One region of the Aeromicrobium changchenzhani genome, then DNA from elsewhere that is predicted to be linked to it. Evidence: riboswitches for the same ligand, from Rfam matches in the RefSeq annotation. Region 1 holds a riboswitch; the other holds the start of a gene.
What was found. Region 1 has a riboswitch for cobalamin ahead of AC2YB9_RS16635 (ABC transporter substrate-binding protein). Riboswitches for the same ligand answer to the same signal wherever they lie in the genome.

Region 1 (15,181 bases):
GATCGAGGGTCTTGACCGGCAGGCTCCACAAATACGGATACGGCGAGGCAAGATTCGCCGCGAAGTTGACATTGGCATGGCCATAGACCGTAACGAGAGTGTCGCTCCTGTTGGCCGAGGACGCGATCGCCCTACCGACAGTGATAGCTCTGCTCGGCTGGCCAGCCGTCGGTAATGCTGTATGCCAACTCATCACCGTCGAGAGGACGACGAGCACTACGAGTGGTCGGACAAGCCATTGATGCCTAGCGATCAGTACGCCGGTGATGATCGCGACGGGTGCGATTAGTTGGATCAAATAGTGCGTCCAGTAGCTACCGCCGAACGCAATCGAAGCGGCATCGAATGCGATGACGGCGACGAGGCCCCAAGCTGCAGCACCATAAACCCGGCGGGTTTTGACACCCCATGCTGTCAAAACGACCAGCGCGACGAGCCCGCTTGTGACCGATGCTGTCAGCAGGGCGACAAGTCGACCAGAGGATGGCGGGCTGCCGGCTGCGGCCAGGACACGGCCGGCCTGAAGCCGAAATGGATACATTGCGTCGAAGACACCGCGAAATGGTGTGCCGTGCAACCACGTGTCGATACCGATCACAAAGGCGGTAATGAAAACGCCGATCAAAAAGTCGCCGATCAGCTGCAGTCCACGACGTGCCGTGACCTCGTTGCGGTGCCAGGCGACGATGATGGCGACCAGCAGAAACACGAAGACATCGGCAAAATTTTGTTTGATCAGGAGGGCACACAGAGCGGCGACACCCGCACTTGTGGCGAGCAACTGGGCGTGTCGTTTGTGATCGCTCCTGATCGCGGCGATCGTGGCGGTTATGCCGATGACCACAAACGGGGCAGCGATCATCTCGCCGTCTACCTCGACGGTGCCGAATAGCGGTGTCGTGCACAGTGCGGCTGCAGTCACGGCTGTCCAACGGGCGGCGTGGGGTCCGGCGATGAGGCTCGCGGACTTGGCACAGCCGGCAATGATGACGGCAATCGCCACACAACCAATCAACCGCAGCGTGATCAGACCGCCGAATGAGGAGGCGAACTGGGAGATCTGGATTAGAAGTGGTGGCCGGTCTACCCAGTAATTGCCGTAGAGCGCTGTGCCGTCGCGGTGCCACTGGCCGCCCACCGTAAGGAATCCCGCCTCGTCGGCGACAGCCGAATGATTGAGGAACGGCATGCGTGCCGCAACGGACAAAATAATGGCGATTGGCACGGTCCAGCGCGCCACGTTGCGCGAGCTGGCAACGGAGCGTGGTCGATCAAGGACGAGGGCCATATCGACAGCGTGATCCGTTGAACCTGACCACAACCTGAATGGAAGTCCTGATGTGACCTGATTAGAGCGCGCATGTTGTCCGAATCAGGCACGATGAAACCGTGACTAAAGTTGGCATCTGCGAGGACGATGAAGCGGTTCGTCATGTCTTGACCGATGCGCTGAAGATGAAGGGCTACGACATTGTCATCGCCCGCAACGGCCATGAAGCGGTTGCCAACTTTGCCCCGGTCAGTGGCGTTGAGCTCCTGATCATGGATATCGGCCTCCCAGACGCCGATGGCCGCGACGTGTGTCAGGCATTGCGCGCGGGTGGCCAGCACGCGCCGGTGCTGTTTCTCACCGCGCTCGACGGGGTGCACGATCGGGTTTCGGGATTTCATGCCGGCGGCGACGACTACGTCATCAAACCGTTTGCGATTGCCGAGATTTTGGTGCGGCTTGAGTCGCTGCTGCGACGCTCAAGCCCCCGCACCGTGCAGAACGCTGGGTTGCAGTTAGATCCCGAACGGTTCTCCATACGGGTGGATGACATGGAGGAGAAACTGACGCCGACGGAGTTCCGGTTATTGGCCGCACTCGCGGCTGATCGTGGCGTCATTGTGCGCCGGCATGCGGTCGTCGCGGCGGGTTGGCCCGATGGTGCAATCGTCAGCGAGAACACGATTGACTCTTATATTCGCCGCATTCGGGTCAAACTCGCTGCGGTCGGATCGCCAATGACATTGACGACGGTCCGCGGTGTCGGGTTCATCCTCGAATGAACATCCGCCCCCGGAGCCTGCGCGCTCGCATTGTGTGGTCGACCGCGATTGTGTCCTCGATTGCGATGATCGCGGTGGTCAGCACGATGGTGCTCGTGGTCATCAGCCTCACCAACGGCAGGGTGAAGGCCTCCGCTGATTATCGTTTCGACACCGGAGTCGCAACGATTTCGCAGGATAGGTCCGGCCACATCTCCTTGCTTGAAACACCATCGGATGTGATTGAAGACCGAGTTTGGGTGTTTGACTCGGACGGTAAACAGCTGGCCGGGCCATCGGCAGGATCGGATATTTCTGATGTCGTCCAGTCGCTTTCGGATGTGACCAAACGGACCGAGGCGCATCGCGGTCACTTCCGTTATACAGCCGGACCGGTCCGGAACGAGCGCACCGGCAAGACATTTGCCGTAGTGGTGGCCGCGGCGTCATCGGAGCCTTACGAAAATCAGCACACCGGAATCTTCATCGGCTTGGGCGTGCTTGGTCTGATAGTCATCGGGGGAACATCGGCACTGTCCGCATGGATCGTCGGCAGAACTCTCGGACCGGTTAAGTTGATGGCTGAAAATGCCGAGGAATGGAGCGAGTATGACCTCGATTCCCGTTTCGAGCCTGGTCTGGCTGATGATGAGATCGCCGATCTAGGCAGGACCCTCAACCTCCTACTCGACCGAGTCGCGATCACGATCCGTGGCGAGCAACTCCTGACCTCGGAGCTAGCGCACGAACTTCGTACCCCACTCACCGCTATCCGCGGCGAAGCCGAACTGGGGTTGATGGGAACTCTTGATCCGGCTGCGCGCGATCGGCTCGAGCGAGTTGTCGCGCTGTCGGACCGAATGACCTCGACAATCTCAACGTTGGTGGCGTTGGCACGCGGTCGCTCGATAAGCGGTCAGCGGTGTTTTGTGGCCATGGCGGTGTCGAATGTTATCGGGGGACTTCAGGTTCCGGCCGGGATCAGTATTGATGCTGCGCAGGTCGATGACTCGATTGAAGTGGGGGCGACGGTAGAGATGGTTGAACGTACGCTCGCCCCATTGATCGACAACGCGTTGCGCTTCGCGACCGCAAGACTGACCGTGTCGACATCGCTGGCTGGCCGGGTCGTCCAGGTGCGGATCAGTGATGACGGACCGGGTATGGATCCGGCTGCGGAGGTCTTCGGCGCGGGCCTTGGCTTGGCGCTCTCGCAACGCGTGGCGCGAACCCTCGGTGGCGATGTGCGGTTGACCTCAGCGGCCAAGCCAACGACCTTCACCGTCGAATTCCCGTCGTACTAGGACGGGTCTGCTGATTGCAGCAAAACTCAGCTAAGCACGGCGGCGATGACTATTGCGAGCGCGGTCCCGCACCAGCTCGCCGCATCGGCGCGTTGCAAGGGTTGCCCGAACGCGACCATTAACCACAGCGCTGCGATGATCACGCACGCAGACAGGATGGGCACCTGCAATAGCGTGCGCCGATAGCGAACCGGCTCGGGACTCCCGCCACTGTCCATCGCCATACCGTAGTACACGATTTGCAGTCAGGTCGTATGCAGGTTCAGTCCCCGACAGTGGCACTATGACCAATACTCATTTACCCGAGACCACGTGGACGCGAACGCTCCTCAACAAGGTCCCCGAAGTCACGATCCTGTTCTGGGTCGTCAAAATTCTGTCCACCACGGTCGGTGAAACGGCCGCCGATTTTCTCTCCGGCAACCTCGGATTAGGGCTGCCAGCGACGACCGCGGTGATGAGCCTGGGCTTGGCAGTCGTCCTTATCGCGCAGTTCTCGGTCCGCCGTTACATCCCTTTGATTTATTGGCTTGCTGTCGTTCTCATTAGTGTCGTCGGCACGTTGTTCTCCGACAATCTCGTCGATAACCTCGGCGTGAGTCTGTGGGTGACGACCGGGGTCTTCACCACATGTCTCGCCGCCTCATTTTTCGCCTGGTATCGCACCGAACGGACCCTGTCGATCCACACCATCATGACGCGCAAGCGCGAAGCATTCTATTGGCTCGCGATCCTGTTCACCTTTGCGCTGGGTACGTCAGCGGGCGACCTGATCGCGGAAAAGCTCGCCTTCGGCTATCTGCCCTCAGCGGCGGTGTTCGCCGGCGTCATCGCGCTCATCACGATCGCGCACTACCGTTTCAAGCTCAATGCGGTGCTCGCCTTCTGGCTCGCGTACATCGTGACCCGCCCGTTCGGTGCGTCGATGGGCGACTTCCTCACGGCCACACGTCATGACGGCGGGCTAGGACTCGGCACCAACGGGACGAGTGCCATCTTCCTTGCCGTGATCGTCGGTTGCGTCGTCTGGTTCACCAAGATGGATCGCCGCAGCGTGGCGATTCCCGCCAATCCTGAGCGCGCGGCTGTGCATTCCTAATGCTCGCCACCCTGACACCGCTGATGTATGCACTCGGTCCCGCTGCGCTGCTGCTAGTCATGGGCGTTGTGTTTGCCGAGACGGGACTCCTGGTGGGCTTCTTCTTGCCAGGCGACTCGCTGCTCTTCATCGCCGGCGCGCTCGTAGCCACCGGCGTCCTGCACCTGCCGATCTGGCTGGTCGCGGTTGGCGTGTTCATCGCCGCCGTGACCGGTGATCAGGTCGGCTATCTTCTCGGCCGCCGCTTTGGCCCGAAGATCTTCGCACGGGAGGAGTCGCGTCTTTTCGCGCCGACCCATGCCGCCCGAGCCAATGCCTTTTACGCGCGCTTCGGCCCGAAGGCGGTCATCCTCGGCCGCTTCATTCCGGTCGTCCGTACGTTTGTGCCGGTCACGGCAGGGGTTGGCCGGATGAAATACCGCCGCTTCGTGACCTACAACATCGTCGGCGGGCTGCTCTGGGCAGGTGGCATTGTGCTTGCCGGCTACTTCCTTGGCGGCATACCGATCATCGCGGCGCACGTTGAAATCATCGTTATCGGTGTTGTTCTGCTGTCGCTGATACCGGCAGTTGTTGCCGTATTTCGCGAGCGGCATACGCGGGTCGAGCCGCTGCTCAGAAAGATCGGCTAGCGTTCGCTCGTTCTGGCGATCTCGGTGCGGATCTGCTCGAACCGCTCAGGGCTGACGTCGTCGTCGACGCCGAGACACCAGTCCCAAGTGCCATCGGACCACCGCTGTGACTGGTCGTCGTTCGCGTCGACGTACTGGCCGAGCGGTCCGTACTTCAAACTCCGCTCACGTAGCGTCATGCCGTTCTGTGCATCGATCGTCACGAGCAAAGGCGAGGGCTTGTGGGATGGCGGGGCAAGCTCGATCTCCCAGGCTTCGCGGCCGAGCCATGTCGTCCTGACGGCAGGCGCAGTCGGTTTGCTGAAGTCATCGCCTTCCCAGCGGTCGAGAGTCGGTCGGCCAACCAAATAGTCGTAGCCGGGTGAATTTGCGAAAATCACACTCTCGTCCTCGTTCTCGATGAACAAGGGTGCGGCCGGGTCAGACCCGAAAGTCCAAGAGCAGTTCGGCCGTCTGATGCCGACCGGCGTGCCGTCCAGTTGTTCGACCCATACGTACGGCCCCCGCTTGAGGACCCGCAACTTGCCCGCGCGATCCTCGTCGTATTTTGGGTCGAGTTCAAGGATGCCGACGAAGGGCTCCTCCTCGCCGAAACACATGAGGGTTATCAGTTCGGGCCAAGTGGGCACGCGTTCGTCGGTCATCCAGTGAGTATCACAGCGTCGTACGCGGCGCGTTGGCTAAACCAGTCCTTTGACGTATGCCGCCTGCCCGATGTGCTGGAGGTCATCGCTCAGCACGCTGATCAACCGGGCGGCCAGTGTGACCGGCGGGTCCCAGTTGGTGTCGACGATTCGCTCAAGATCGCTATCGTTCAGCCCGGCGACATACGCCAGGGTTTGGGCGTGAGCGGCGTCATAATAGCTGATCAGCTGATCGGCCGTGATGTCCTTGACCGCGGCGACGTCCTCGCTGGAGTGTCCAAAACCGTGGGCGGCGGGGTCGAATGGGAGTCCGAAGTCCTCATAGAACCCGGCAGAGGTCCACACCTGGTCAAGGTCCGCGGCAGCAGCGATGTGGTCGTCCTGAACCCGCGCGAGGTGCCACACGAGCCAGCCGATTGTGTTGGCGTCTGGCCCAACACGCGCGGTCAACTGCTGTTCGGATAGGCCGTCGACGGTCGAATGGACCAGTTGCTTGATTCGGTCGAAAGCATCGGTCAGCAACGCATTGATTTGAGTCATGATTCCATCATGCGCGGTCGGTCAAAGGTTTCGAATGCTGGCCTGTTCGCGCCGATCTTGGCTGTCAGTGGGTACGGCTAGATTTGAGTTATGGAAGCAGTTCTCGACGACCGTGGCGCGGTGATTCTTGATGAGATCGCCGCGCTCGAGGTTGAGCGTGCGCGGATTGAGTCGAAGATTGCCCGGCGTGCGCTCGACTTCTGTGACCTTCGTCGTCGCGAATCTGAGTTTGCGCTCGATCCAAGGATCGGTGAGCTGGAGGCTTCTTTTGCGGCTGATGAACTCTCGTTGGTGTTGCGGCAGCCGACTATGACGGTGCAGCGTCGTGTTGCCGAGGCGCGGCGCGTACGCGGACTTCTCCCACTGACCTGGGCCGCCTGGGCCGATGGTCTGGTCGATCAGATTCGGATCCGGCTGATCGCTGAAGCGGCCGACAAACTGGACGGCAATCATCCGATTATTGAGCTCGACTACCGGGTCATTGGCTATGCCGCGAGCCATACGGTGGCGCAGCTCAAGTCTTGGCTTAAACGATTCGTTGCTCACAACGGGCCGGATAGGGATCGGGTTGCTTCGGCGTTTGAGCGGCGCAGCGTCTACCTCGATCCAGACGAAGACGGCATGACGTGGCTGCACGCATTGATCCACACCTCCGATGCGGTGCGAATCGACTCCTTGCTGACCGGCCTAGCTAAACAAACGCCAGCCGACGACTGTGCTCTTGGCCAGCGCCGGGCGGATCTGTTCGCCGACATTCTGTTAGGGCGGGTTGATCTGGCCGGATCGGCGACCGGCCGGACCCATGGTGGTGCAGTCATTGGGGTGACGGTGCCGGTCACCACATTGGCTGGCCTCGATGACACTCCCGGCGAGTCGTTCGATCAGCGATTCGTGTTGCCTGCGGGCATGGTTCGTGAATTGGCGGCAGAACCAGGCACCCTGTTTTATCGTTTGTTGACCGATCGACTCGGCCACATTCTCGATGTCACCGAAATCGGCCGCTTTCCGTCCGCGAAGCTGCATGTTGCACTCGACCTACGCGATGGGACGTGTGCCTTCCCGACCTGCAATGTGGCAGCGGCCAATTGCGACGCCGACCACGTCATACCTTCACCACGCGGGCCGACAGCGGCAGCTAATTTGCGCAATTTGTGCCGGCGGCACCATCGATTCAAGACCTTCGGCATCGTCGATACGACGATCGGACCGGATGGTCATCAATGGCATCTGCCGGCGGGCAAGACCGTCCGCTCAGGGGGTTCGGACTCCACGATTATGCGACGAATTGGCGGAGAATCGGCATTAGAGATCGATTTCGCCAACTCCATCATCGCGCAGCGCCACGCTGCCTGAATGCTGCTTCGGTTAGCCCAGAATCTCCACAAGCTTAAATTGCTCGAGAACAATCTGGGTCTCATCATCGACCCCGAAATCTGGGTCCTGAAGATAGTCGCGCATCTCGTCGCCGTGCCAGAAGCGTTCATGGCCGGAGTGCCATTCATCGACCGATGCGTAGCCCTCGCCCTCGCCAAAGGCATGTTCCTCATCAACGTCGGCAAGCCGGGTGATGCGGACGTTGGTTGTCTCGATCAGGGTCGAGGACGTTGTGGTTTTGGCGCCTTCGAGAATCGCGGCGACTAATCGGTCACGCAATGGCCCGGGGAAGGCAAACTCTGCGATCGGCAATTCTGGCGGGCCGTTCATGCCGTCGATCGCGGAGTCCAGGTCAGACCCGCCGCGGTCACTCTTGTGCCGCTGGCACCGATGATCAACAGGCATTTCATATCGATTGACGGTGCATCGAGTTCAGCCAACGTCGTGACAGTGAGCGACTCGTCTTCGCGGCCGACATCACGGCCGATGATCACGACGGTCTCCGGTGAACGATGCTCAAGCAGGATTGCCTGTGTTTCGGCGACCTGAGTGCTGCGTGATCGCGATGCCGGATTGTAGATGCCGAGCACGAGGTCGGCCTCGGACACCGCGCGGAGCCGCTTCTCGATCAATGCCCATGGTTTCAGCCGGTCCGACAAGCTCATCACGGCGAAATCGCCGCCGAGCGGAGCGCCCGCCCGTGCCGCAACCGCTTGTACTGCCGTCATACCGGGCAGAACGCGGATTGGGACCTCGGCGAATTCCAGATCCTCAGCAGCTTCGAATATTGCGGCGGCCATGCCGAAGACCCCGGCGTCGCCGCCGGAAACGACAGCAACCCTTTCACCAGCCTTGGCCAACTCCAGGGCATGGCGTGCGCGGTCGATCTCAACCGTGTTGCCACTCGCATGACGTTCGAGGCCAACTCGCTGCGGAACCCGGTTGACGTACGGGGCGTAGCCGATCACATGGTCAACCGTGGCGAGTGCGTCGCTGACCTCGGGCGTCAGCCATCGGTCTGGACCGGGGCCGAGGCCGACAACGAGGAGTTCAGCGGCGGCACCGCTGGCAGTTGGCTGCTCGGCAGGCTCATGGTCGACGGTGCGGGTGGGTACGACGATGATGGAGAAGTACGGTACTGAGGTCGGATCGACATCGCGGACCGGCAGCCAGCGTTCCTCGGCCATCGAGGCGCGCTCAACGTACAACGCATCGTCGAGCCGGCCAGCCTGGGTCAGAGCGGCATAAACGGTGGGGAACGTCCGGCCGAGTTTCATGATGATCGCGCCATCGGTGTCAGCCAGTCGCCGCGCCAGCTCGGGCTCGGGCAGCGTGCCGGGCAGGATCGTGAGCACATCGGTCTGGCGCACCAGCGGGGAGGCGACTGCTGCCGTAGCGGCCGCGATCGAGGTGACCCCAGGTATGACTTCGGTGTGGAATCGTGATGAGAGCCGGTCATGCATGTACATGTACGAGCCATAGAACAACGGGTCGCCCTCGGCGATAATCACAACGGTTCGGTCAGCCTCAAGATGTATGGCTAGTCGCGCCGCGCATTCCTCATAGAAGTCAGCCATCGCCCCGGCGTAGCCACCCGGATGGTCGGTCATTCCGGTCGTGACCGGATAGCGCAGATCTTCCTCGACAACGTTGGCGGGAAACAGATGCGCTGCGATCCTTCGCGCGATAGAGCTCTTACCGACGCCTGAGTGATAGGCGATGACATCGGCCGCCGCGATCAACCGAGCTGCTTTGATGGTGATGAGTTCGGGATCGCCGGGACCGAGCCCGGCGCCGTACAATTTGCCGGTCATTCCTTCTCCTGCGCGATCGCGTTGAGCGCCGAGGCGGCCATCGCCGAGCCGCCGCGTCGACCACGCACGGCCAAGAACGGAATATCCAGCTCGGGGTGATCGATATGCAAATTGATGAGCGCTTCTTTGGACTCGGCCGCACCGATGAAGCCGACTGGCACACCGATGATTGCTGCCGGTCGAGGTGCGCCATCGAGCAGCATCTCCAGCAGGTGGAACAGCGCGGTAGGGGCATTGCCGATCGCCACAACCGAACCTTCGAGATGGTCGGTCCAGAGCGAGGCCGCAGCCGCCGATCGGGTTGTGCCCCATTCGGCAGCGAGTGCCGGCACCCGAGGAGCACGCAGGAAGCACAACACGTCGTTGTCTTTGGGGAGGCGTGCACGAGTCACACCGGAAGCAACCATATTGGCGTCGGTCAGAATCGGAGCACCAGCGGCCAATGCCGCACGAGCTGCGGCGACGAGACCCGGATGAATGATCAGATCCTTCGCCAGGTCGGTCTGACCGGTGGCGTGGATCATGCGGACCGCGATCTTCTCGGCCGCAGCCGGTATCTGCGACAAATCCGACTCGGCCCGAATCGTCGCAAATGAGTCGACGTAAATGGCCGGGCCGTCATCGATGTAGTCGAAATGACGGTTCGGTCGTTCGAGTTTCATGCGGACTCCAAATCGGGAACAATGACGCTGCGCCAGGGAGTGACGATTACCTCAGGACTCGCGAGTTCGGCCACCTCATCGACGAAAGCGGGAGTCAGAACACCGTCAGGTACCTCGAGATGGCGAGCCACGAGGCCGTCAGCCTGGCTGATCCTGCCGTACGGCAGAGGCAACGAGGTGACCTGGGTGCGTAAGTGGCGGGCGTGCCGGTGGTTGAGGAGTTCGGCACCCTGGGCGGGCAACTCATCGATGTGCCACAACGCGGTGTCACCATCGCCATGAATCGAAAGAAACCGGCCCGCGCTGTCCAGCAGCAGTTCAGCCGCATCGGATGGCGGCACGATCGGACCCCAGATGTGTGAGCCGATCCGCAATTGGACCGTATCGCTGTCGACCGCCATGAGGCCGAGGTCGAGTTGCCGATCGACGAGATCACCGCGCCCGTCATCGAGCACGAACAGGAAACGACCGGCCAAACCTGCGAAGACAGGGTCGGCGCATAACAACGCGTCGAGTTCATCGGCGATCGGCCGAACATCGAGGCGGCCCTCGGAGCGCCCGGTAAGCGGCGAAATCATGATGTTGCGGACCAACTCGTGCGAGGGAACCGGCAACAGTCCGGTCGCTGAAATTGCGGCGATGAACTCGGCGGGTAGGCACCCATCGACGTGCTCGATTCCGCGCAACTGCAAGTTGGCGCGTTTGGTCATCAGGATGTTTCCGTCGGCCCAAACAGCCGAAACTTCGGCCAGCGCACACAGCGCCTTAACCGGCAGCGCGCCGCCGATGAGCCGAAGCCGGATGAGGGCCCCATCCTCGGCGATCCACGGCCGGAGAACACCTGGGCAGCGGTCGACATACGTGCGCGTCACCGGCTCATCGTGCCACATCGCACGGTGGGCCGGGCTGGCAGTTGACCGGTCCGCTCTGCTACGTTGCGGGTGCCCTGGTGCTCGGGAAGTCGGTGAAAATCCGACGCGGCCCTCGCCACTGTAAGCGCTGAGTCGTGCGACTCATGCCCATGATTCACGTCATGGGGACCACTGGACAGCAGTCTGGGAAGGTCAGCCGCACGATGTTGATGCGTGAGTCAGGAGACCGGCCAAGGCGCGTCATATTTCCACGAGGGTTTGGAGTAAAAATGCGCAGACGACCCCTGCCAAAGATTGTCCTTGTCGCCATCGCGGGAGGGTTGGTGCTCACCGCTTGCGCGGGCGCACCTGCTGCCGAAAAAGCCGCTGTGAGTGGCGACAACTATCCTGTACAAGCCAAGAGTTGCGACCATACCTCCGCGGTTGATACCAAACCCAAACGCGCGGTGACACTGAATCAAGGCGCAACTGAGGTCGCGCTGGCGCTCGGTGTCGAGAGCCAACTAGCGGGGACCGCTTATCTCGACGACGCCGTGCCGGCGAAGTGGAAGAAGGCTTACGATTCGGTCAAGGTGTTGGCTAAGGAATACCCCGACCACGAATCGTTCCTTGCTGCCAAACCAGACTTTGCGTACGCGTCGTACGGGAGCGCCTTCGATGCCAAGGCGGTTGGAACCCAAGCAGAACTGGCCAAAAGTGGCGTTGCGACCTATATATCGCCATTCGGTTGCGGCAAAGATCATCCGAATGCCGATGCTTCATTTGATTCGGTATGGGCTGAGGTTCATGCCGTGGCCGACATCTTTGGTGTCTCGAAGCGCGCAACTGCGATCGAAACCGACCAGAAGAAGACATTGGCACAGCTAAAGGCGTCTGCTGATGGCAAAGGCCTGCGGGTTTTCTGGTTCGACTCGGGTGACAAGGCAGCATTCGCCGGCGCAGGTGAGGGCGGACCGCAGTTGATCCTCGACGCGGTGGGTGCCGAGAACGTCTTTGCGAAGCTCAGCGGCGGCTGGGCCGATGTCAGCTGGGAGAAGGTCATCAAGGCTGATCCCGATGTCATCGTGTTCGCTGACGCCAACTGGTCGACCGTTGCGGCCAAGCAGACCTACCTGGCCAAGGACCCGGTGTTGAGTCAACTGCGGGCGGTCAAGGCCAAGGCATATGTCGAGATCCCGTTCTCCGAGACCACCCCGGGGGTGCGGCTTGTGGACGGTGCCATCACGGTCGCCGATCAGATGGCGGCGCTGGAGAAGGGCAAATGAGACGCACGATCAGCGGTAAGTACGTCCTCGGGAATCTCGACGTGGGCTGATGTTCAATGCGATAGCCAGCCGCAGCCGCAGCCGTTCCACGTTGCCGCAGGCGGCATTGGCGGCCATAGTCTTGTCGATTCTGCTGATCGCCACGATCGGGATTGCGTTGACCTTCGGCTCGGTGTCGATGCCGTTGCACACGGTCGCCGAGGTGGTGGCTCGAAGATTGCAATTGGGCAGTTTCGACGTGACGCTGCTTGATGACCAGATTGTGTGGCAGTTGCGGATGCCGCGGGTGATTGGTGCAGCAGCGACGGGCGCCGGACTCGCGATTGCTGGCGCGGTACTTCAATCGTTGACGCGCAACGACCTGGCAGATCCTTATCTGTTGGGGATCAGCGGTGGCGCGACGGTCGGTGCCGTTAGCGTGATCGTCCTCGGCGTGTCATTCGGAACTCTGATCGGGTCGGCCGCGATCACTGCGTTCGCGTTCGCGGGCGCGATTCTGGCGCTGATTGCGGTCCTGGCGCTTGCCGCAGGACGATCAGGTGACCTACCTCCGGCGCGGACCATCCTTGCCGGAGTTGCGGTCGGTCAAGTGTGCGCCGCCTACACCGCTTTTTTGGTCATCTTCAGCGGCAATCGTGATGCTGCGCGCGAAGTGTTGAGCTGGACGCTCGGCTCGTTGGCGGGATTGCGCTGGGGGTCGGCCATATTCCTCCTGCTGGCGACCGCAGTGTCGATCATCGTGATCATGATGTTCGCGTCGAGTCTGGATGCATTTGCCTTCGGTGAGACGGCGGCGCGAACCTTGGGCGTCAACGTCAATACGGTCCGGTGGGTGCTGCTGATCGGCACCGCATTCCTTACCTCAAGTCTTGTTGCGTACACCGGTGCGATTGGCTTTGTCGGTTTGATCGTCCCGCACATGGTGCGGATGCTGTTCGGTCCGCGACACCACACGTTGCTCCCACTGAGTGCGCTGCTTGGGGCGGTCATGCTGGTCTGGGCCGACACCGCTGCACGCTCCTTGGTCAGCGGTCAGGAAATTCCGGTTGGCGTGGTGACCGCGGCAGTGGGTGCGCCGCTGTTCGGTTGGCTGTTGCGGCGGAAAGCGAGCGGCTCATGAAACTCACTGCCAAAGATGTGGCGTGGCGTGCGCCGTCGCGAACGATCATCGAGCACATTTCCCTAAGTGTTGAACCGGGAATGTTCCTGGGATTGCTCGGACCGAATGGCTCGGGCAAATCCACGCTACTCAATGTGCTGGCCGGAATTCACCGGCCGAGCCATGGCCAAGTGCTGATTGACGACGTCGATCTGCATCGCCTGAGTGGTCGCGATCGGGCACGCAAGATCGCGTTCGTTGAGCAACAGGCCGACACCGGTCTTGATCTCACGGTTCGCCAAGTTGTCGAATTGGGCCGCACGCCGCACCGCGGGCGGTGGCCAGGAGCGCAGTGCGATGATGCGTCGATCGTTGCCGAGGCAATGGCGGCAAGTCGAATCTCCCATTTGGCCGATCAAGTCTGGCCGACGCTATCGGGCGGCGAGCGTCAACGTACGCATTTGGCGCGCGCGATGGCTCAACAACCATCGCTCCTGTTGCTGGACGAGCCGACCAATCATCTCGATCTTGGCCATCAGATCGATTTGCTAAAAGCCGTCAAGGGCTTTGGCATTACCACTATCGCTGCGCTGCATGACTTGGAACTCGCCGCGGCGTTCTGCGATCGCCTGATTGTGCTCGATCAGGGCAACACAGTGGCCTACGGAACCGTTGACCAGGTCTTGAATCGCAGCCTTCTTGCTGCCGTTTATCAGGTGGACGGATCTGTGCAGGAGCATCCGCACGTGGCGCGACCTCACGTCACTTGGAGTGACGTCACTCCGCATCGGGATCGTGTATGACTGCGGTGATCTTGGTCGGTATGTCGGTCCGTGACGCCAGCGATAAGAAAATGCTCATAGAGCTGGCGGCCCGTCGCAGTGCCACGTCGGTGGCTTTCCTCCAACTGGGCGATCCGTCCCTTCGCAGCGAAGTGACCGGTCAGGAAGCGCCGCTTTGTTCGCCGGGCTGGGAAGATGTGCCGGGCTATCGGCATCAGGTTTTCGTATGTCGTGGCCCCCGCTGTAGTGCGCAGGGTGCTGATGCAACCGCCGCAGCGCTCGCCACTACTCTCACGGCGGCGGGGCTGACCGACACCGACGTTCTGGTGACCCAGACCGGGTGTCAATTCCCTTGCAATCCTGCGCCGATCGTCACGGTGCATCCCGATGACGCTTGGTACGGACTGGTCGACGCGGCTGCAGCTGCCGCGATCGTCAGCGAACACCTGATTGGCGGGCGCCCGGTCGAAGCTCACCTGTTGCCGCGCACACCCAAACGCCCGGATTTCGAAACGTACAACCCCGAAGGAACATCATGACCACAATTGCTTTGCTTTCCACCTCCGACACCGATTTGCTGTCGGCACGGGCTTCGGGGGCTGACTACCTGCTGGCCAATCCGAGCCGGCCGCCGCATCAAGCAATGAGCGATGCGCTCGAGGCTGCCGACATCATTGTGGCTCGGATCTTGGGCACCGTCGACGATCTGTGTGGCGGGTTTGAACGCATCCGTGCGACCGGTAAGCCGATGGTCGTACTCGGCGGCGAGCAGACGCCAAGTGCCGAGTTGATGGAACAATCCACCGTCCCGATCGGAGTTGCGGCCGAGGCGCATCGCTACCTCGCCGAAGGTGGACCAGCCAACATCGCGCAGCTGCATGCCTTTCTCTCTGACACGATCCTGCTCACCGGCGAAGGTTTCGAGCCGCCCAAGTCGCTCCCTGAATGGGGCTATTCAACTCGCGGCGCGACCGCGGGGGACCTACCACGCGTGGGCATCCTCTTTTATCGCGCCCACGAAAGCAGTGGCAACAACCAGTTCGTCCACGACCTCGCCGACTCG
Region 2 (15,181 bases), 1.3 Mb from region 1:
GGACGCGGCGATCGCCCATCTTCGTCGTTCGGCCCATTGTGAATTGATTGAAGTCGACGAGGAGGGCTGCGTCGTGGAAGCCGCCCGCACAGTGACGGTTGGCTTCGACGGATCGGTGGCGAGTATGTCCGCCCTCACCTGGGCGCTCGCTCATTCGGATTCGAGCGAGACGATCGATGTGGTCACGGCCTATCTGCCCGCATCGGATGAGTCTGCTGCGGTTGCGCACGCCCGGGCCATGGCGCCCTTGCGCGCGGCGCTTAAACCGTTTGCTGATGAGCTTCGGGCATTCCGCGTCATTGCGACCGCGATCGAGGGCACACCCGTCGAGGTGCTTCTCGAGCGGTCTGAGCCGTCGCAACTGATTGTCGTCGGCCGACACGGGACAAACGGTTTAATCCACAGCGTTCTGGGCTCGGTAGGCGAGGCTTGCGCGCGCCTCGCGCATTGCCCCGTCGTAATCATTCCACCTGAGTCGAACCGCGAGGATCAGACTGGAACGGACCAGATGAGTCGGGTTCCAGTTGGCTTGGCGTCGTGAATTTCGAAGCTGCCGCCGCGCTGCTCGGCCCGCACCTGCAGATTATTCAGCCCGCTAAAATGGGTCCGGTCACCCACCCCAACACCGTCATCAACCATCTCGATCGTCAGCAGCCCGCCGATGGCCGAAACCGTGATCGTGACCTCATTTGCTTCTGCATGACGCACGATGTTGGCGAGGCCCTCGGTCACGACGGCTACCGCATCGTCGGTCACTTGGCGGTCGGACATGAGATCAACTGGGCCCAAGAATCGGACTTTTGGTGCGCTTTTCAACTGGTCGGAGACGCGGTCTAAGACTTCGCGCATACGTGAACGGAGTCCGTTAGAGCGGTCTTTGCGCGCGCTCTTCAACGCGAAGATGCTCTCTCGAATCTGGGCAATCGTGTCATCGATGGCCGTGATTTGTTCCATGACCCGCCGTGCTGCATCGCCGGGTCCGAGGCTGCTGGCGATCGCCTGGAGGCTGAGTCCGGCCGCAAACAACCGCTGGATCACATGGTCATGCAGATCTCTGGCGATTCGGCTGCGATCCTCGAGGAGTTCCATCCGGTACTGGTGGGAACGCGAAGCGGCACGCTCCACGGCCAAGGTCAGCTGATCGGCGAAGGCTGTTGCCATTTGCTGGTCCCGCTCAAGGAACGGGGTTCGACCGGGTTTGCGCGCGAGGATGAGCACGCCCTTCTGCCCAGAGTTGACCTCGAACGGGACCAAAATGGCCTGACCCATTTTCGACTCGTGGAGCACTCCGTGTGGCGGACAATTGCGGGCGTCGTCGACGACGCGCAGTTCGCGTAGCTTGAGAACATCGTGAACCGCGCCTTCATCGATCGGATAGGTCGAGCGCATCAAATCGCTTGCGCCTATGCCGAGCGCACGGTCGACGACCAGCTGGGGATGTTCGGACGAAGTGAGCCCCACACAGACAAGATCGGCGTTAGACAGGTCGCGAACGAATTGCGTCATCCGATCGATAGCGCCGTTCTCGTCATCGGCGAGGGTATGCCGCGTGGTCTCGGCGAAGGCCGCAGAGAGCCGTTCGCGATAGGTCGCTTCCTCGAATAGTCGGGCGTTGGCGATCGCGACGCCAGCGGCCGCTGCCAATGCGCTGGCCAGTTCCTTGTCATCATTGGAGAACTCGCCACTCTCCGGATCGGTCATATAGAGGTTGCCGTAGACCTCATCACGTACGCGGATCGGCACGCCGAGGAAACCCTCCAGCGGCGGGTGGTGTTCAGGGAAGCCGCCCGAGCGCTGATCATCGGCGATTCGGCTGAGAATAATTGGGTGCGGATCATCGATCAACGCACCGAGCAGCCCCTTGCCCTCGGGAAGATGCCCAATGCGCTGCACCGTCTCGCCGTCCATGCCGACGTGAATGAATTGTTCGAGATGCCGGTCGGCTCCGATGATGCCGATAGCGGCATATTTTGCCCCGATTAGCTCGCGCGCGACATGGGCAATCCGGGAGAGCGCCGTCGGCAGGTCCAAATTGCTGGCGACGGCATTGTTGGCAGTGATGAGGTGGCGCAACCTGGATTGGGTCGACATGACCTCGTGAGCGCGCTCGATAAGTTGTTCGAGCAGAATTTCGAACTCGAACTTGGGTCCGTCAGAGAACTGAATTTTATTCGTGCTTGCGTTCATGTGAACTCCGCACTGATATTTGGTTTTCCTTCACACTAGTCCGTTATCGGTCGATTACGTCATCGTCGTGACCTTAGTCCCGTCGAATGCGGCCCTTTGCCCGTACTCCTTGAGGCCGGGCTCCTCCACAGTTGGGAGTGAGCAACTCAGGAGGAGTTATGAACATCCGCACCGCCGACCGTCCGATTGTTGTCGGAGTCAATCACGATGACTTCGCCGCGATCCACTATGCCCTCGAAGAAGCGCACAGCCAGGGCTGTGGAGTCCGCATCGTTCACGCCTACCGCCTTCCCGTCTCCGCCGTGCCGGGACTTTGGATAGACGATCAGGCCATCGAGCAGGACAAGGCTGCGGCGCAGGGGGTTCTTGATCTTGCCCGTCTGCAGGTGGATGCCGAGGGTTTCGATGTACCGGTCGAATATTCGCTGGGTTATGACGCCGCAAACGTCCTGCTCGCTGAAGAAGCGAAATCGGCGCGCGCCCTCGTACTTGGCACCGACGACGTTTCTTGGTTCGACCACCTGTTAGTTGGCGAAGTCGGCAGTTGGCTCTCGACCCGCGCCGACTGTCCTGTCATCGTGGTTCCTGCCAACTGGCCGCGTCCCGATGGGCGCGTAGGCGGCGTCATCGTCACGTTGGAGGGAACGAGCAGTTCGCATGGCCCGTTAGCGTATGCGTTCGCGCGCGCCGAGCGCTCTGGGAGCAGCCTCCGCGTCCTCCACGTGTCGCCTCCAGGAACAAGCGAAGACGACGAGAACGAGGAGCGCATCAACCTCGCGGAAATCCTTGCTGGCTGGGCTGAGACGTATCCGGGAGTCGAGGTCAATATCTTGATCACGAATGGCAGAGTAGATGAGTCAATTCTGCGCCACACCTCTCTCGCCTCGTTGGTCGTCGTTGGTCGCCCCCAGCGCCACGGCTTCCCGTTCTCCCTGGCACGACCGATTGCCGTGGCCGTCATTAAACAGGCCTTGTGCCCGGTTGCCGTCGTCCCTTCGGATTTCGAGGCATGAAGCCGATGACCAGCGCCGCCGGACGTCGTACCCTCCTTATCGTCGTCGCCAGCAAGCACGGCTCGACCGCCGAAATCGCTGAACGCATCCAACGTCGCTTGCTCCGTGATCTCCCCGCTGACAAGTGGCGCATTGATAGTGAAGATTGCGATGATATTTCGTCGATCGAGGGATATGACGCCGTTGTTCTGGGCAGTGCCGTCTACCTCGGCCGCTGGCTCAAGCCCGCAACGCAGCTTCTTTCAGTCGCGATCACGAGCCCGCCAGAGGGCCTGTGGCTGTTCAGCAGCGGACCGATCGGTACCGACGCACCCAGTAGTGAGGTCCTGCCGATCCTTCAACACACCAATCCCGAACTCAAGCTCGTCGAGCATGTGATGTTCGCCGGCGCGCTCGATACCGAAAAACTCAATCGCTGGGAGAAAGTCACCATCAGGCTGATGCGGATCAAGAGCGGAGATTTCCGCAATTGGAAGGACATCGATGACTGGGCTTCGCGTATTGCGAGGCAACTGGTCTTCTCCAACCCCATAGCCACCAACTCAACCATCACGAAAGCGGTTCACCCATGACATTTCACGTCGACTCTGAAGTAGGAATTCTCAAAGAAGCCATCGTTCATCGACCCGGCAGCGAGCTGTCTAGGCTGACTCCGGCCAATGTGGCTGAGTTGCTTTTCGACGATGTGATGTGGCCCGAAAAAGCGCGCGAGGAGCATGATGCCTTCGTCAGCCAACTTGAAGGCAGGGGAGTGGTTGTTCACCATTTTCACCAACTGCTCGCCGAATCGCTCGACCAGCCTGGCGCACGGGAGTTCCTCCAAGACCGACTGACGACAGCGACACGCTTCGGTCCGGCCCTGGATGCGCCGCTCGATGCACTGGTGGCCTCGACGCCAGCAGCGGAGCTTGCCGACATCCTGATCGGGGGCATTCTCAAGCGTGAGATCGCCCCTCTGGTCAAGGCATCGAGTTTGCTGATGTCCTACCTCGACGACGAGGATTTTGTCCTGAGGCCGCTGCCGAACCACCTCTTCCAGCGCGACAATTCAGCCTGGATCTATTCGGGCCTGTCGATCAATCCGATGGCGAAAACAGCGCGTAAGCGCGAAACAATCAACTCCCGCGTCATCTATAACTTCCATCCGATGTTCGCGGCAGCGAGAATCCCGTTCCTTTACGGCAACGACTCACTAGCTCATGAGCCGGCGACGATCGAGGGCGGTGACATCACTGTCATCGGCAACGGCGCGGTCATGATCGGTATGGGCGAACGGACCACCCCCCAAGGCGTCGAGGTCATCACACGAAAGCTCTTTGAGACCGGGACGGCGAGCCGGATCATCGTCGTCGAATTGCCCAAATCAAGAGCCTTCATGCATTTGGACACGGCACTGACGATGGTCGATACGGATGCGTTCTGTGTGTTCCCATTCCTGCCCACCGATCTGCGGACGTTCGACCTGACCCCGACTGACTCCACTGGCAACTACGCCGTCGAGGAAAGCACAGACCTGTTCGTGACGGTCGCCGAAGCGCTCGAGCTCGATAAGGTACGCGTTCTCCGAGCACCCACGACGCACATGGAAGCCGCCCGCGAACAGTGGAATGACGGCAACAACTTCCTAGCCGTCGCGCCGGGAGTCGTGATGGGTTATGAGCGCAACGTCGCGACCAATCACATGCTCGCCGACAACGACATCGAAGTCATCCCGGTGGCCGGTTCCGAACTTGGCCGCGGCCGCGGCGGACCCCGCTGCATGACCTGCCCAATCGTCAGAGACGCAGCCCTCTGATGCGCATCGTCGTGGCTGTGGGAGGCAACGCGATTCTCAAACGCGGCGCACCCATGACGGTGGCCAATCAGCGTGAGTCGATCGCCCACGCGTGTGGGCCGATCGCCAAACTCGCGCTCGACAACGACCTCGTGGTCTCGCACGGCAATGGACCTCAGGTTGGTCTACTTGCCCTGCAGGCTGCGGCGTACGACGACGCCAGTTCTTATCCCTTCGACGTCCTTGGTGCGCAGACCGAAGGCATGATCGGCTACCTCATCGAGCAAGAACTGGGCAATCAACTCGGCAATGACCGCAACATCGCCACCGTGTTGACGAGGACGGTTGTCGATGCCGACGACGAGGCGTTCACACGTCCGACGAAGTTCGTTGGCCCAATCTACGACCAAGCGACAGCGCAGGCGATGGCCGCTGCGCATGGGTGGGACATCGGTTCGGACGGCAACTCGTACCGCCGTGTGGTCCCATCGCCGATGCCACAGCGAATCCTCCACCTTCCACCGATCGAATGGCTGCTGCAGGAAGGGTGCGTCGTCATCTGTGCCGGCGGCGGCGGGATACCCACGTTGGTCGACCCGGCAACGGGCACGGTCAGAGGCATCGAAGCCGTCATCGACAAGGACCTAGCCAGCGCGGTCCTCGCCCGAGACCTCGGTGCACACCTCCTGATTATTGCGACTGACGTGCTCGGCGTCTTCGAGGACTGGGGATTGGATACCCAGCGCCTGATTGGCTTGGCGCATCCTGATCACCTGAATGCCTCGAAGTTCGCTGCCGGGTCGATGGGACCAAAAGTGGCCGCGGCCATCAACTTCGCACGTAGCGGTCAGGGTGACGCGGTGATCGGCGCGCTCGAAGAGCTTGATGGTTTGATTGCAGGAACTGCGGGCACCCGGGTATCCATGAAGTACCACGGGATCACCTATCGATGACCACAACTCTTCGTTGGGTGCTCGTTGCTGTGCTCGCGGGCCATGGGCTCATCCATCTTCTTGGAGCAGCCAAAGGTTTCGGATTGGCCGATGTTGCCCAACTCGCCAAACCAATCAGCACCGTGGCAGGGGTGCTGTGGTTGCTCGCTGCCGTCCTCGTACTCACCACCGCGGTGCTTCTCGCCGTCGGAGTGCCCACCTGGTGGTGGGCACTGGCTCTCGCTGCTGCAGCGGTCTCGCAAGTCGCCATTGGAACCTCGTGGAGCGATGCTCGGGCCGGAACCATCGTGAACGTCATCTTGGTCTTGGCCGCCGGCTACGGCTTTGCTGCTCAGGGGCCAACCAGCTTCCACGCCCAGTACCGCGAGCAAGTCACTCAAGCCCTCGCTGATGTCGACTCCGATCCTGCTGTCCTGCACGAATCGGATCTCGTGGATCTCCCGGTCCCCTTGGCGGCCTACATCCGACAATCCGGTGCCGTCGGGCAACCCCGAGTGGTCAGCTTTCGCGGCAGCTTCCACGGCCGCATTCGCAGTGGCCCGGACGCGGCGTGGATGCCGTTCACCGGCCAGCAGGTCAACAGCTATGGGCATCGACCACAGCGGATCTTCCTCATGGATGCCACCAAGTCAGGGCTTCCCGTCACCGTCCTGCACGTGTTCCACGACGCCTCGGCAACGATGCGGGTCAAGCTGCTCTCGTTGTTCTCGGTTGTCGACGCGTCCGGCCCCGAGATGGATCGCGGCGAGACCGTCACCGTGTTTAATGACCTTGTCGTCATGGCGCCAGGGGCGATCGTCGACGCCCGGGCGACGTGGACAGCCATCGATGCCCTGCACGTCCGTGGCGACTTCACCAATGGCGGCCAGACCATCTCGGCCGTCCTGACTTTCGACGCTGAGCACGACCTGGTCGATTTCGTCTCCGATGACCGGTCGGCAGCATCCGCCGATGGCAAAACGTTCACACCGCGGCGCTGGTCAACCCCACTCGCAGGGCATCGTGATACCGATGGGCGCCGGATCCTGACGTCGGGTGAAGGGGTGTGGCATTCGGTGGGATCCGAAGGGTCGTTCACCTATCTCGAGTTCCACCTGGACGCCATCACCTACAACGGAGGCGCTCGATGATCTGGCGCCTGTGGCTGTGCCGCTCGCCACGCCTAGGGCCTGGATTGGGACGCTGTTCTGCGCGATCGGGTTTGTAGTCTGCCAACCCGAACGAAGGGTCGGGCTTATAGGCCGGGAACCATCGGGTTTATCGGTAATGGGCCGAATTTCACTCCGCTGGGCAGCTTGAAGACTGAATTCGATCCCGTGTAGACCTTGCAGGTGGCGCCTTCATTCCCCGGTAGCGCTTCGATTTCCTTCGGCGTGAACATCTTGATGCCACTTCCGAGCGGGGTTTTCGCATCGGTGCTGATCTTGAACCCCTGCCGCATCTTGCCAACCCAAATGTGCACCACGCGGTCTTTATACAGGAGACGACTTATGCCGGCCAGACTTAATCGCCTCGGTCACGCCCCGATGCTTATCCATGAGTTGTGCCCCCAGCCCTTTCGGTTGAATGTCGACATTCACGGCAGAGCCATGTTGGGTGAACGCTACCGAGAGCAGTGTGAGAATTCTTAAGACTGGGTTGCCTAATTGGAGTGGCCGGCCCACCGCCATTTTCGCGACTTTAATGAAACATTCATCAACGTCATTAGCGTCGGCAACTCATGTCAACGACGAAGCGGAACAACGTGAAGATCTCAGCCATGGTGGCCACTGCGGTGCTTATGCTCGCGGCAATTTCCGGATGTGGCGACGACAGCGCAAGTAAGAAGGCCGATGCGCCTGACAAGGCCGTTGCAGCTGCAGCCAGCGGTGGATACTGCAAGCAACTCGAGGTTGCCGCTAAGGACCATTTCGGACCTGACAGCGCCGAGTGGAAACAGATGGGCGACGCCGTCGAAGCGATGCTTGCCACCCTGGATGAGAGCGGTATCAGTTTTGCCGATCTCGACTCCGTTTTTGAAGGGAAATCCCCTGGCGGTGCCGATATCGATCCCGAAGAAGCCTTGGCGGCATTGAAACCGGTTCTAGCGGCAGTGTCTGCCCCGGAGTTCCTCGCAGCGCAAGAAAAGGTTCAAGCGCATGCCACGAGTGAATGCGATGTAAACCTCTCGGTGGGCCTGGGTCCAGAGGACAGCTAGCCACGCGAGTATTTCAGCCACTAGAAGGTCATAGTCAGCAGGACTTCGCGAAGTGGCCAGCTGCGGTTGCGCCCCACGTTGGACCTCATCAAGGTCAAACGGGGGAGCGGTCGGCATAGGGTTGCCCCAGAGTCGGTCAACGCAGCCAGAGGAGAACCGTGGGTTACGAGCAGATCACCTATGTCGTCGAGAACCGCATCGCAACGATCACACTGAACCGGCCCGAGGCACGTAACGGATACACGAGTCAGATGGCCGATGAACTCGCCGAGGCACTCACTGCCGCGAACGGCGGTGACGAAAGCACTCGACTGGATGGTCAGTGGACGCTTGATTCTCGCCGAGGAAGCGCACGCCTCAGGTTTGGTGACCGCAGTGTATGAGCCGGATAAGGTGCTCGCCAAAGCATACGAATTGGCCCATGAGCTGATCGTCAACACAGCTGCCGTGTCAACCGCCGTGATCCGGCAAGCGCTGTTCCAGATGAGTCCGCTGGATTCACCCAAGTCAGCATTCGTGCTCGATTCCAAGCTAATTGGTGGGCTCGGCGATAGCGTCGATGCCATCGAAGGCGTGCTGTCTTTCCTAGCGCGACGCCCCGCCGACTTCCCCAGCCGGGTCAGCACCGATCAGCCGGACTATTTGCCGTGGCACGCCGATCGCGGCTGAACGCCTACTCGTACAAGTTGAAATTCGGCGTCGTAGCGATCCAGCGTCCCCGGCGCCGTTCGATCTGAATTGGATGAGTAAAACATTCGCTGATTAGTTCGGTCGTGATGACCTCATCGACCGTGCCAGCTGCCATGACTTTCCCGCCGCGCAGCAACATCGCATGGGTCGTGGATGACGGAAGTTCCTCGAGATGGTGTGTAACCAGAACAGTGGCCAATTCAGGGTTCTGAACGCGGATATCGTCGAGCGTTGTCAGCAGTTGCTCTCGGGCAGCGACATCGAGGCCGGAACTCGGCTCGTCGAGCAGCAGGAGGTCGGGGTCATGCATGAGCGCACGGGCGATGAGCGACCTGCCCCGCTCGCCCTGGGACATCGTGAGCCAGCCCGACGCCAACGGCTGATCGATTCCCAGCAGCTTCATCAAATCGTGTGCACGAGCGACATCATCGCTCGATGGGCGCCAGCGCGGACTAGTCTCGGTGGTGCCGAGTACCCCGGTCAGCACGATCTCCTCGACGCTCAGGTCCGAGCGCAGCGGGTGGCGGGGATTAACGAATCCAATCAAGCCGCGAAGCGCGCGCATGTCGACCCGGCCGAGTTGGTTGCCCAGCACTGTGACGGTCCCACGAGTCGGGTGATTGACCGCGCCGCAAAGATTCAGCAACGTCGTTTTGCCCGCACCATTGGGGCCGAGCAGCGCCCAATGCTGGCCAGCCTCGACCCGCAGTGACACAGCATCAAGGATTAGTTGATTGGCGCGGACAAAATCGACCGAATCCACGTCGAGGACCGTATGCGGTTGTGCGGAGGAGGTACCCATGATTGATCAATCGTAGGCCTGTCGGTGCTGGCTGACAGACTGCCTGCATGGATCGCAACGACATAGACACCCGCACCGCCGCCCTCGCTGCACTGAGGGTTTTGACCGGCCGTGACGATGCGGTGTTCCATGACGGCCAGTTCGAAGCGATTGCGGCCCTCGTCGACGACCGCCGTCGGGCATTGGTCGTTCAACGGACCGGTTGGGGCAAATCTGCGGTCTACTTCATCTCAACATTGCTGTTGCGCCGCGCAGGCGCGGGACCGACATTATTGGTGTCGCCGTTATTGGCACTCATGCGTGATCAAGTAGCGGCTGCCGAACGCGCGGGAGTGCGCGCAGTCGCAATCAATTCAGCCAATCAACATGAGTGGGATGACGTCCGATCCCGGCTCGCCGCCGATGACGTCGATATCTTGTTGGTGTCGCCCGAACGGCTCAATAATCCACGTTTCCGCGACGAGCAATTGCCCGATTTGGTTGCCCGCATCGGCATGCTGGTCGTCGATGAAGCCCATTGCATATCGGACTGGGGCCATGATTTTCGCCCGGACTACCGTCGCTTAGCCGAGCTGATCGCTGGCCTGCCGAAGGCCGTCCCGGTTTTGGCCACGACAGCGACCGCGAATGAACGTGTTGTGACTGATGTCGCCGAACAACTCGGTAGCGCCGATGGCGATGTCCTGACTATCCGTGGTTCGCTGGCCCGCACATCGCTGCGACTCGGTGTGCTGCGTCTTGATGACTCGCGGCAACGCCTGGCCTGGTTGTTGACACATCTGGACGAGCTGCCCGGCAGTGGCATCATCTATTCGTTGACGGTAGCTGCGGCCGAGGACACGGCACGTCTGCTGCGCGAGGCCGGCCACGCAGTGCGCGCTTACACCGGGCGGACCGATCCGGACGAGCGGCAAGAGTCTGAAGGCATGCTTAAGGCCAATACGCTTAAGGCGCTCGTCGCGACCAGCGCGCTCGGTATGGGCTTCGACAAGCCAGATTTGGGTTTTGTCATTCATCTGGGTGCCCCCTCGTCGCCGGTTGCCTATTACCAGCAGGTGGGTCGCGCGGGCCGCGCCACCGAAAACGCCGATGTGCTGTTAATGCCCGGTCGTGAGGACCGCGACATCTGGACCTATTTCGCCACGTCGTCGATGCCCGATGAGGACAAGGCCGCCCGAGTGCTCGATGCGCTCGGCGACCAGCCGATCTCCACTCCGGCGCTCGAGGCACGAGTCAACCTTCGACGCACGCCACTTGAGTTGTTGTTGAAGGTTCTCGACGTCGACGGCGCGGTGCGCAAGATGCAGGGCGGATGGGTCGCCACCGGTGAGCCTTGGGTCTACGACGCCGATCGTTATGCGCGTATTGCAACGGCCCGATTAGCCGAACAACAGTCGATGCTCGACTACGAAAACACCAGCAACTGCCGTATGCAAGCACTCCAGCGCGATCTCGACGATCCCACTGCCGCACCGTGCGGCCGGTGTGACAGCTGTGCTGGCATCTGGTTTCCCACTGACGTTGCGGCGACGGCGACGTCGACCGCGGGCGCGGCGCTGGACCGGGTCGGCCTCGTGATCGAACCGCGGGCACAGTGGCCGACCGGGGCCGAACGGCTCGGTGCCCCAGTCAAGGGCAAGATCCGACCCGACGAACGTGCCGAGCCAGGTCGCGCCTTGGCACGATTGACCGATCTGGGTTGGGGCGCTGCGCTCCGCGAGACTTTTGCCGCAGGAGCAGAGGACATATCGGCCAGTGCGGTGATGTTGGATGCCTGCATACGCGTATTAGCTGGCTGGAGCTGGAGCGAACGTCCGACCGCGATCGTCCAGATGCCCTCGCGGCGTCACCCGAAGCTGATCACCTCGGTTGCGGAGTGGCTGTCACAGCGCGGCCAGTTGCCATTGATTGGGACGCTCAGCCCAATCGGTGACGGGCCAGTCGGTGAGTCGGGAGGCAACAGCGCCTTCCGATTGGCCAACGTGTGGGATCAGTTCACCATCGGGCCTGAGCTTGCCGAGAGCCTCGCAAGGCACGCGGGGGAGCCGATCCTCTTGATCGATGACCGAGTGGACAGCCGCTGGACGATCACGGTCGCGGCTCGGCTGCTCCGTCAACAAGGTGCATCGGCAGTTCTGCCATTTGTATTGGCATCAGTGGCCTGAACCGGTCAATGCCTGAACTTAGCGAGCTCAGCGGCCGCGAAGCCGTTCGATCAGACGTCGGTCGCGCTTCGTTGGCCGCCCGGCGCCGCGATCGCGGGTCGGAACTGATGGACGCTCTTCGTTCGGCGGAAGCGCCGGGGTGTGATCGTCGAAGCAGGTGACTGCGAGCGGTGCGCCGACTCGCTTGGTCAGGAGTTTCGTCACGACTAGGGTCCGCTCGCGGTCGCCGGTGAGCGCTTCGATCCGGTCGCCGATCTTGACCGCCTGCGACGGCTTAGCCTTCTTGCCGTTCAGCCGGATATGTCCGGCCTTGCACGCGGTCGATGCTGCCGAACGGGTCTTGTACAACCGCACGGACCACGTCCAGACGTCGACCCGCACCGAACTCAACTCCATACCCGGACTCTACGACGTCGCCCCATGAGTAGGATCTTTGCTGGCAACAACCTGCGAGGTGCTCCGCAAGGAGAGAATCGGAAAGCCGGTGTGAATCCGGCACAGGGCCCGCTACGGTGATCTCGAGTCGCCGGTCACGCGTTCACGCAGCCACTGGACCTCGGTCTGGGAAGGCGACCGGCCGATGTTGACGGGAAGTCCGGAGACCGGCCTCGCATCGATCTGTGCGGGAGCCCTATGAATACCGAAGCCCTCTACGACATCATTTCTCGACGCCGGGACGTACGCGCCGAGTTCACTGGCACGCCGCTTGAGGAGAGAACGCTGCGACGTGTGCTCGCGGCGGCCCACGCGGCGCCCAGCGTTGGACACAGCCAACCCTGGGACTTTGTCCTGGTGCGCGACCGGGAGACCCGCCAACGGTTTCGCGACCACGTCGAGGCCGAACGTCGCAGCTTTGATGAAAGCCTTGATGCCGAGCATCGCCGAACGTTCGCAAAAATCAAGGTCGAGGGAATCATGGAATCGGGGTTGGGGATCGTCGTGACCTATGACGCAGGTCGGGGTGGAAGCCACATCCTGGGACGGCATGCGATTGCCGATGCCGGACTCTATTCAACTTGCCTGGCCATCCAGAACCTGTGGCTGGCGGCAACTGCCGAGGACCTCGGGGTCGGCTGGGTCTCGTTCTACCGTGAGCCATTCCTGGCCAATCTCCTCGGCATCCCCGACGGCATTCGACCGCTTGCATGGTTATGTGTCGGCAACATCACGCAACTCCAGGACAAGCCCGATCTCGAGCGACATGGGTGGCGGCAGAAACGCCCGCTCGAAGCCGCTATCCACTTCGAGCGATATGGCGCGGTTGCCGCCGACTAGAGTGACCGGCGTGCCAAACGACGATTCTGATTTCACGCTCGAGGCCGATTGCGACCGTGGGACGGGCTACCTGCTCAAGGTGGGACAAACCGATCAGTCATATGTCGATTTGGACGATCCAGAGTGGCTTGAATTCGACTACATCCAGCGGATGGCAGATGCGCTTGAGGCATTCGATCCGGAGCGCCAGCCGATTCGCGTAATTCATATCGGGGGAGCGGGCATGACTTTGGCGCGATATGTCGCAGCGACCCGGCCGAAGTCGCCGCAGATTGTGCTTGAACCCGATGAGGCTTTGACCGCCTTCGTTCGTGAACAATTGCCGCTGCGCCAACGCTCAGGCATTAAGGTGCGCGGCATCGACGGCAGAGCCGGGCTCGCTGCGATGCGCGCCGATTATGCGGCTGTCGTGATTCTCGATGCCTTCGATGGTGCCCGCGTGCCAGCGGAGTTGACGACCGTCGAAGCGCTCGCGCAGGTTGCAGCCGTCCTGCAACCGGGCGGAATGTTTCTACTCAACCTGGCCGATCGCGCCCCATTCGACTATCTACGAAGAGTGCTCGCCGGGCTTCGAGGCGAGTTCGCTCAGCTGATGTTGAGTGCCGAACCGGCCACGTTCAAGGGGCGTCGCTTCGGCAACGTCCTCGTATGCGCTGCCGATGTTGAACTGCCCAGCGCTGAGTTGGCGCGCAAGGCAACGCGTTCGGCATTTCCATATCGGGTGATTGCGGGCGCCGAAGTCGACCGTGCCTTCGCTCGCGCAACGCCATTCACCGATCAGGACTCGGCGCAGTCGCCCGCACCGCCGGGCGGCAAGGCCTTCTTCTCCTGACACCTTCTTCTCATGACGCTGTCGGTGGCACCCATTACCGTGAGCGGTGTGAGAATCCTGCATACCTCCGACTGGCACCTTGGCCGTACATTCCACGGTGTTGACCTGCACGACGACCAGAGCGCATACGTCGACCATCTGGCCAGCGTCATTGAGGAGCACGAGATCGATGCGCTGCTCGTGGCTGGCGACGTCTACGATCGCTCTGTTCCGTCAGTGCAGACAGTCCGATTGCTCGCATCGGCGCTGGTTCGACTGAGCCAGCTGACGACGGTGATTTTGACGCCGGGCAACCACGACTCATCGATACGACTCGGCTTCGCCGCTGAACTCATGAACGATAACCTGAAGATCCTGGCTGACACCTCGAACATCGGTGAGCCGGTCGTCCTCGGCGACGGTGCCGTTTGTGTCTACGGGATTCCCTATCTTGATCCAGATGCAGCGCGGGTATCGCTCGTGGCCGATGGGGCCGAGCTGCCAGCCCGCTCCCATGAGGGAGTGCTGACGGCGGCCATGACCACAGTTCGCGCCGACCTTGCCGGGCGCGACGGCAAGCCGACGGCGATCGTCATGGCGCACGCCTTTGTGGCTGGCGGCGAGGCCAGTTCGAGCGAGCGTGACATCAAAGTTGGTGGTGTCGACGTCGCCCCATCGGGAGTTTTCGATGGCGTCGACTATGTTGCGCTCGGCCACCTTCACAGCCCACAGAAGATCACCGCACGTCCCCGCGGTCCGATCGTGCGCTATTCAGGCTCGCCGCTTGCCTACTCCTTCTCCGAAGAAGGGCGAATCAAGTCATCGACGCTGCTCGACATCGACGACAACAAAATTGTGGTGACGCTCATCCCCACGCCCGTACCTCACCCGATCAGGACAATCAGTGGGTCCATGGCGGAGGTTCTCGACCCCGACAAAGATGAGCTCGACAATGCCTTTCTTCGCGTGCGCATCACTGACACCGCCTATCCCGATGGCATGTATGCCAAGGTCAAAGCCCGCCACCCCGGTGCGGTCGACATCCAACATGTACCCGCTGAGCCGGGCCAATACGTCTCTGCACCGAAGATCGATTCATCGACCGATCCGATGGATGTCCTCAAAGAGTTTGTGACCTATGCGACCGGTGTGGCGCCGTCGCCAGCGGAGATCGACGTTCTCCAGACGGCCTATGACGACGTTCGATCGACGAAGCGGAGCGCCTGATGCAGTTGCACCGGCTCAGCTTTCAAGGCATCGGTCCTTTTGCTGGGGCTTTCAGCATTGATTTCTCCGAATTCGGCAGCAGCGGCA

Region 2: another riboswitch for cobalamin. It lies ahead of bluB (5,6-dimethylbenzimidazole synthase); the one in region 1 lies ahead of AC2YB9_RS16635 (ABC transporter substrate-binding protein).

What each region holds. Positions count from the first base shown of each region.
Region 1 is NZ_CM172480.1:3,295,597-3,310,777, reverse strand. It holds gene AC2YB9_RS16700 (hypothetical protein) at 1-1,288, opposite strand, end outside; gene AC2YB9_RS16695 (response regulator transcription factor) at 1,390-2,052, shown strand; gene AC2YB9_RS16690 (sensor histidine kinase) at 2,049-3,335, shown strand; gene AC2YB9_RS16685 (hypothetical protein) at 3,362-3,553, opposite strand; gene AC2YB9_RS16680 (COG4705 family protein) at 3,619-4,434, shown strand; gene AC2YB9_RS16675 (VTT domain-containing protein) at 4,434-5,066, shown strand; gene AC2YB9_RS16670 (hypothetical protein) at 5,063-5,710, opposite strand; gene AC2YB9_RS16665 (mycothiol transferase) at 5,747-6,250, opposite strand; gene AC2YB9_RS16660 (HNH endonuclease signature motif containing protein) at 6,341-7,603, shown strand; gene AC2YB9_RS16655 (ASCH domain-containing protein) at 7,616-7,954, opposite strand; gene cobJ (precorrin-3B C(17)-methyltransferase) at 7,951-9,438, opposite strand; gene AC2YB9_RS16645 (precorrin-8X methylmutase) at 9,435-10,100, opposite strand; gene AC2YB9_RS16640 (nitrite reductase) at 10,097-10,972, opposite strand; cobalamin riboswitch at 11,031-11,221, shown strand; gene AC2YB9_RS16635 (ABC transporter substrate-binding protein) at 11,242-12,237, shown strand; gene AC2YB9_RS16630 (FecCD family ABC transporter permease) at 12,287-13,357, shown strand; gene AC2YB9_RS16625 (ABC transporter ATP-binding protein) at 13,354-14,139, shown strand; gene AC2YB9_RS16620 ((2Fe-2S) ferredoxin domain-containing protein) at 14,136-14,657, shown strand; gene cobN (cobaltochelatase subunit CobN) at 14,654-15,181, shown strand, end outside.
Region 2 is NZ_CM172480.1:1,949,775-1,964,955, reverse strand. It holds gene AC2YB9_RS09985 (universal stress protein) at 1-541, shown strand, start outside; gene AC2YB9_RS09980 (sensor histidine kinase) at 490-2,187, opposite strand; gene AC2YB9_RS09975 (universal stress protein) at 2,346-3,200, shown strand; gene AC2YB9_RS09970 (flavodoxin domain-containing protein) at 3,197-3,772, shown strand; gene AC2YB9_RS09965 (arginine deiminase) at 3,769-4,995, shown strand; gene AC2YB9_RS09960 (carbamate kinase) at 4,995-5,927, shown strand; gene AC2YB9_RS09955 (DUF6544 family protein) at 5,924-7,057, shown strand; gene AC2YB9_RS09950 (hypothetical protein) at 7,162-7,392, opposite strand; gene AC2YB9_RS09945 (hypothetical protein) at 7,672-8,124, shown strand; gene AC2YB9_RS09940 (enoyl-CoA hydratase-related protein) at 8,419-8,793, shown strand; gene AC2YB9_RS09935 (ABC transporter ATP-binding protein) at 8,798-9,616, opposite strand; gene AC2YB9_RS09930 (RecQ family ATP-dependent DNA helicase) at 9,664-11,781, shown strand; gene AC2YB9_RS09925 (RNA-binding S4 domain-containing protein) at 11,809-12,177, opposite strand; cobalamin riboswitch at 12,217-12,406, shown strand; gene bluB (5,6-dimethylbenzimidazole synthase) at 12,415-13,056, shown strand; gene AC2YB9_RS09915 (spermidine synthase) at 13,067-13,888, shown strand; gene AC2YB9_RS09910 (exonuclease SbcCD subunit D) at 13,901-15,094, shown strand; gene AC2YB9_RS09905 (AAA family ATPase) at 15,094-15,181, shown strand, end outside.